3 regions of the Sphingomonas sp. LR55 genome follow, and region 3 is predicted to be linked to each of the others. Evidence: riboswitches for the same ligand, from Rfam matches in the RefSeq annotation. Region 3 holds a riboswitch; each other region holds the start of a gene.

Region 1 (2,260 bases), 210 kb from region 3:
GCCCGATCGCGGTCGGCTTCTGGTTCGCGATCGGCCATTCGGGGATCGTCCTGATCGCTGCCGTCGCGATCGCGCTCACCGCCAGTGCGCTGTCGCAGTTCGAGGCATTCAAGCAGGTTGGCGGCGTCATCGCCACCGTCATCTCCGCCGTGTTCCTGTTCACGATCGCGGCGATGAACCTGATCATATTGCGCTCGGTTTGGCGCACCTTCGGTCATGTCCGCAGCGGCGGTATTTATGTCGAGGAAGACCTGGACCTGCTGCTCGGCAACCGCGGGCTGCTCGCGCGGCTGTTCCGACCGATGTTTCGGCTCGTCACGCGCAGCTGGCACATGGCCCCGCTCGGCTTTCTGTTCGGCCTTGGCTTCGACACCGCCACCGAGGTCGCGATCCTCGGCCTGTCCGCGAGCCAGGCCGCCGACGGGTTCTCGATCGGCACCGTCCTCGTACTCCCCGTGCTGTTCGCGACCGGCATGGCGCTGGTCGACACCGCGGACGGCGTCGTCATGCTCGGCGCGTACGAATGGGCGTTCGTGAAGCCGATCCGCAAGCTCTACTACAACATCACGATCACGCTGATCTCCGCGATCGTCGCGATCGCGATCGGCGGGATCGAGACGCTCGCGCTGCTTGGCGCAAAGCTCGGCCTGACGGGCGGCATCTGGGATCTGGCAGCCGCACTCGGCGAGAACTTCAACGGCCTAGGCTTCGCGATCATCGGCCTGTTCGTGCTGTGCTGGGTCCTGAGCTTCGCCATCTACCGCTGGAAACGCTTCGATGAGATCGAGGTCGTACACGGATAGCTGGCGGCGTGGCGGAAAGTCCTCTAACCCACCCCCGAGGCTCGGTTGCACCGAACCTCATAGATCGCGCCGGTGCCCGAAAGGGCTTGAATGGGAATGCGGTGCGGGAGGAGTCCTCCCAATGCCGCGGCTTTCCCTGCAACTGTAAGCGGTGAGCGAGACGCACACGTCCTTCGTTTCGGAGGGCAGCCACTGGGGAAACCTGGGAAGGCGTACGTCGAGCCTCGACCCGCGAGCCAGGAGACCTGCCAGCGTTATGGTCGCTCTTGCTACGATCCAGGGGATGGTCGCGGCACGGTACTCCGTCTGAGCGACGAACGCGTGCGACCGAAAGGTCGTGCGTGCGTGTGCTTTAGACGTCGAGGAAATAATAATGTCCGATCTTTCAAAGGTCCCCGTCACCATCGTCACCGGCTTTTTGGGTGCCGGCAAGACGACGCTCATCAGCCATCTGATCCGCAATGCAAACGGCCGCCGTCTCGCGGTCGTCGTCAACGAGTTCGGCACGCTGGGCATCGATGGCGACATCCTCAAGGGTTGCGCGATCCCCGATTGCCCGGCCGAGAACGTCGTCGAATTGGCGAACGGCTGCATCTGCTGCACCGTCGCGGACGACTTCATCCCGACCGTCGAGACGCTGCTCGCACTCGACCCGATGCCCGATCACATCCTGATCGAAACCTCCGGCCTCGCGTTGCCCAAGCCGCTGCTGAAGGCGTTCGACTGGCCCGCGATCCGCTCGCGCATCACCGTCGACGGCGTCATCGCGCTCGCCGATGCGGAAGCCGTCGCCGCGGGCCGCTTCGCCCCCGACGTGGCCGCGCTCGAGGCCCAGCGCGCCGCCGACCCAAGCGTCGATCACGAGACGCCGCTCTCGGAAGTATTCGAGGATCAGCTCGCCTGCGCCGATCTTGTCCTGCTGACCAAGGTCGATCTCGCCGGCCCCGAAGGCGTCGCCAAGGCACGCGCCGTCATCGCCGCGGAGTCCGCAAGACCACTCCCGGTGATCGACCTGACCGACGGCATCATCGATCCGCGCGTGATCCTCGGCCTCAACGCCGCGGCCGAGGACGATATCGCCAGCCGCCCGTCGCATCACGACGGCGAGGACGATCACGAGCATGACGATTTCGACAGCGTCGTCGTCGAGCTTGGCGAGATCGCCGACCCGACGGACCTGACCGCAAAGATCGAGGCGCTCGCCCGCAGCGCCGACATTCTTCGCGTGAAGGGCTATGCGGCGGTCACCGGCAAGCCGATGCGCCTGCTCATCCAGGCGGTCGGCGCCCGCGTCCGCACACAATACGACCGCCCTTGGCGTGCGGGCGAACCTCGCCGCACGCAACTGGTAGTTATCGCCGAGCACGACCGGATCGACGAGGCCCGCATCAAGGCCGCGCTGGACGGCTGAGGCTCACAATGCACGTCGTCTTCCGCGAGACCCACGGGCTGGAGGA
Region 2 (2,260 bases), 1.2 Mb from region 3:
AGCCTCGCCGCGGGCGACTTTACGTTCAGCCTTGGCGGGCGGGTCGATTGGTGGTCGATCGATGGCGGCTATCTGACGGAACGGCCGCTCGCGACCGGCGCGGCGCTGACCAACCTGCGCTATGCAGACCGCGACGGCAGCGAGACGACTGGGCGGGCGGGCGTGGCGTACCAGCCGGTCGAGGCGATCACGCTGCGGGCCGCCGGCTATCGCGGATGGCGATTGCCGACGCTCAACGAACTGTACCGGCCGTTCCGTGTAGGCAATGATGCGACCGCGGCGAACGCCTTGCTATCGCCGGAGCGGCTGACCGGGGTCGAGGGAGGCGTCACGCTGACGCCGGCACCGGGCGTGAGCATCGCCGCGACCTATTTCTACAACCGGTTGAAGGACGCGATTGCCAACGTCACGACGACCAACCCGCCGCAGGTGCTGCCGGGGGTCGCCACCTACCGCGTCCGCCAGAACCTCGATGCGATCCGCGCGCATGGCTTCGAACTGGATGCGTCGTATCGACCGGGTCCGCTGGGCGTGCAAGCATCGTGGTCGCACACGAACTCGAAGGTCGAGGGTTCGGGGATCACCGCCGCTCTGGACGGATTGCGACCGGCGCAGACCCCGCGCGACCAGATGTCGGGGACGGTCGACTGGCGGCACGACTCGGCGGCGCTGTCGCTGACCGTGCGTCATGTCGGCCGGCAGTATGACGACGACCAGAATACGCGGGTGCTTGGGGCCGCGACGACGCTGGATGCCTATGCCGCGCTGCCGATCCTGCGCTCGCTTGTCGCCGAACTACGCGGGGAAAATCTATTCAACGAGCGCGTCGAGGCAGGGATCAGCGGCGCGAACATCGTCGAACGCGCAACGCCGCGGACGATCTGGGTAGGGCTGCGTTACGGCGGGCGGTGATATCCTCCCTACCAAGGAAAACGGAGACAGCGTGTTTCCCCGCGAAGGCGGGGACCCAGTCTGGGCTCCCGCCTTCGCGGGAGAACAAGGAAGGGTAAGCGACGTTCTGACCAATACGCCACCACCCCGGCGGAGGCCGGGGCCCAGTTGGCAAGGTCGTAGTAACGAAGGACCGCGCTCCGTTAGCGACGTTACCCAACTGGGCCCCGGCCTCCGCCGGGGTGGTGCGATAGACGGTGAGCCAGCTTTACCGCCAGCGCGTGCTATCGCGGGTCGATGCTCCTTATCCCCCGCGTTGACCCGTGTCTGGCGTGCGACTAATGCCACTCCCGTGAAGGGTTCCCGGCGACGGGATCAAAAGGGAAGTCGGTGCGCGGGAATCCGCAAGACCGGCGCTGTACCCGCAACTGTGACCGGATAGCGGCCACCCCGATATGCCACTGGGTTTCGACCTGGGAAGGCGGGGTGGGCGCGGCGACCCGGAAGCCAGGAGACCTGCCTCTCACGGTCGATCCACTGCGCGGGCGGGTGTCCGGCGCGGACGAGTGCTCCGGTCCAGCCGGGTTTCCTCGAGCGAGAGACGTCTGGCCGCCCCGCGAATGGTCGCAGGCGGTTTTGCTTAGGACGTACCCATGACGAAATTCTTCCTTCTGCTCGGCGCCGCGGCGATCGCAGCGCCCGCTTTCGCCCAGACCATCCCCGATCCCGACGCGCCCGAAGTCGTCGTCACCGCAACCCGCGCCGCGCAACCGCTGAGCGAGATCGGCCAGGCCGTCACCGTCATCGACCGCGCCGAGATCGAGCGCCGCCAGACCGTTGTCGTCTCCGATCTGCTCGCGACCACGCCGGGCGTGACGGTAACGCGCAACGGCACGGTCGGCGCGCTGACCAGCGTCCGTATCCGCGGTGCCGAGGCGGACCAGACGCTCGTCGTGATCGACGGCGTCCGCGTCAATGATCCGTCGTCGACCGGCGGCGGCTTCAACTTCGGCAATCTCCTGTCGAGCTCGGTCGAGCGGATCGAGGTGCTCCGCGGCCCGAACTCGGTGCCATGGGGCAGCCAGGCGATCGGCGGCGTCGTCAACATCATTACCGCGGCACCGACCGAAGGCGTGCAGGCGCGCGCCAACGCCGAGTACGGCTATGCCGACAGCCTGTTCGCGAGCGCGGGCGTCTCGGGCAAGACCGGGCCGGTGTCGGGATCGCTGACCGGCGGCTATCTCCGCACCGACGGCATTTCGTCCGCGGCCAGCGGCACCGAGCGCGACGGCTATCGCCAATATGGCGCGACCGGGCGCGTGGGCGTCGAGTTCGCACCGGGCATCGGCCTCGACCTGCGCGGCTATTT
Region 3 (2,260 bases):
ACGAGCTGGATGTCCATCTTGTCGCGCGCATCGTGCGCGCGTCTCGCGATCGTGTAGCGGATCAGGTCGCGCGGGGTGACGCGCAGGCGATCGCGGATCGCGGCGGGGAGCGCTTCGTCGGCGTGGTTGAGCGGGAGCTTGAGATCGGTGATGCGGAGCATGCTCGGTCCTCTAGCGCCGCGCGGCGCGATCCGCCATCGGAAGCAAAAGAGGACATGATCATGCGGACCGACGACGAGCAAAATGCCAAGAGCGCCAAGCGCAAGGAAGTCCACGACCGGATCGTCGCGAGCAAGAGGATCGAGAAGGGGCTGATCATCGTCCACACCGGCAAGGGCAAGGGCAAGTCGACCGCCGCGTTCGGCATGGCGGTGCGGATGATCGGGCATGGGCGCAAGGTCGGCGTGGTGCAGTTCGTCAAGGGCGCGATGGCGACCGGCGAGAAGGCGATCTTCGACGCGTTCCCGGACCTGTGCGAATTCAAGCCGATGGGGGAGGGGTTCACCTGGGATACTCAGGATCGTGCGCGCGACATCGCGGTGGCGCGCGAGGCTTGGGACGAGGTCAAGCGGATGATTGCCGATTCATCCTATGCGATGGTGGTCGCGGATGAGCTGAACATCGTGCTGCGGTATGACTATCTGCCGGTCGACGAGGTGCTCGCTGTGTTGGCGGCAAAGCCGGAGATGACGCATGTCGTGGTGACAGGTCGGAATGCGCCGGATGCGTTGATCGAGCTGGCGGATCTGGTGACCGAGATGACGCAGGTAAAGCATCCGTTCCGGTCGGGCGTGAAGGCACAGGCGGGGGTGGAGTTCTGATTTCTTGATCCTCCCCTTGCAGGGGAGGTGGCTGGCGCTTGCCAGACGGAGGGGTATTGCGATCACGACGGCGGGTCACCCCTCCGTCAGCCCAAACGGGCTGCCACCTCCCCTGTCAGGGGAGGATTAGAGGCTGCTTGTCTACGGTCGATCGTACGCGTATCGCTCGGCCTGCGACAGGTTTTTCCGAGGCGGCAACGCTTAGGGAAATGAAAATGGGAACGGGAAACACCCGGCTGCCCCTGCAACTGTACGCGGCGAGCCATCGTGCCTCATGCCATTGGGATACTCCCGAGAAGGCGGCGCGGACGGCGTTGACCCGCGAGCCAGGAGACCTGCCCGTCGCGGTCGTCTTTCGTCCGGCCAGGGTGCGCCGAACGGACGGGTAACACCCCGAGCGACGACATCGCTTCGCGTCGCGCGGAGGCTGGAGGCGTGCGCCTTTCGCCCTTTGCGCGGTGCGGGATCGACTGTCCGAAGGGGTTCCTATGCCTAGTATAAATCGTTCTGTGATCGTCCGGGAACGGACATGCTGAAGCCGGTCGAAGACGGCGTCGCGGTGGTCGCGTGCAACACGTGCCGCCATTCGGCCGATGCGCGCGACGACGAGCAGGGCCAGCGCGGCGGCGCGCGGCTCGTGCAGGCGCTGAAGACGGTGCAGCAGAGCGACCCGGCCTATGCCGACGTCGCGGTGCAGGAGATGCCGTGCTTGTTCGCATGCCAGGATTTCTGCACGATCCACCTGCGCGCACCCGCCAAGGTCAGCTATGTGCTCGGCCGGTTCGAGCCGACCGAAGACGCCGCGCGCGATCCTCGATTACGCGAGGCTCTACGGCGAGAGCGCGTTCGGGCAGGTGCCGTTCAAGCAATGGCCGCAGGGCGTGAAGGGACATTTCATTACCCGCACCCCGCCCGAAGGCTTCGTCGTCGAATGACCGCGTTCGCGACGCCCGCCGGGTTTCTGGCGGCCTTGCGCGGCTTGCCGCAGGCGGACGCGGCGGCGCGATCCGCGGCGATCGCCCGACAAGGCGAACTGACCAAGCCGCCGGGCTCGCTGGGGCGGCTGGAGGATATAGCGGTGTTCATGGCCGGCTGGCAGGGTAACCCGCTGCCCCGGCTCGATCGCGGGAGCGCGGTGGTATTCGCGGGCAACCACGGCGTCGTCGCGCGAGGTGTGAGTGCGTTTCCGGCCTCGGTCACCGCGCAGATGGTCGCCAATTTCGAGCATGGCGGCGCGGCGATCAACGCGCTGTCGCGGGCGGCGGGCCTTGAGCTGAAGATCGTATCGCTCGATCTCGACCGACCGACGGCGGATTTCACGCAAGCCCCGGCGATGTCGGAGGACGAATGCCTTGCCGCGTTGAACGCGGGCGCGGCGGCGGTCACAGATGCGCCGGACCTGATTGTACTCGGCGAAATGGGGATCGGCAATTCGACGA

What was found. Region 3 has a riboswitch for cobalamin ahead of QP181_RS06295 (DUF1636 domain-containing protein). Riboswitches for the same ligand answer to the same signal wherever they lie in the genome.
Region 1: another riboswitch for cobalamin. It lies ahead of cobW (cobalamin biosynthesis protein CobW); the one in region 3 lies ahead of QP181_RS06295 (DUF1636 domain-containing protein).
Region 2: another riboswitch for cobalamin. It lies ahead of QP181_RS11850 (TonB-dependent receptor plug domain-containing protein); the one in region 3 lies ahead of QP181_RS06295 (DUF1636 domain-containing protein).

Annotation. Positions count from the first base shown of each region.
Region 1 covers NZ_JASPFO010000001.1:1,124,368-1,126,627, reverse strand. Annotated here, with positions in the region: gene QP181_RS05375 (HoxN/HupN/NixA family nickel/cobalt transporter) at 1-803, shown strand, start outside; cobalamin riboswitch at 857-1,070, shown strand; gene cobW (cobalamin biosynthesis protein CobW) at 1,177-2,214, shown strand; partial or broken gene cobN (cobaltochelatase subunit CobN) at 2,223-2,260, shown strand, end outside.
Region 2 covers NZ_JASPFO010000001.1:2,490,719-2,492,978, reverse strand. Annotated here, with positions in the region: gene QP181_RS11855 (TonB-dependent receptor) at 1-912, shown strand, start outside; cobalamin riboswitch at 1,232-1,429, shown strand; gene QP181_RS11850 (TonB-dependent receptor plug domain-containing protein) at 1,545-2,260, shown strand, end outside.
Region 3 covers NZ_JASPFO010000001.1:1,337,440-1,339,699, reverse strand. Annotated here, with positions in the region: gene QP181_RS06305 (NAD(P)/FAD-dependent oxidoreductase) at 1-161, opposite strand, end outside; gene cobO (cob(I)yrinic acid a,c-diamide adenosyltransferase) at 216-821, shown strand; cobalamin riboswitch at 983-1,178, shown strand; partial or broken gene QP181_RS06295 (DUF1636 domain-containing protein) at 1,351-1,756, shown strand; gene cobT (nicotinate-nucleotide--dimethylbenzimidazole phosphoribosyltransferase) at 1,753-2,260, shown strand, end outside.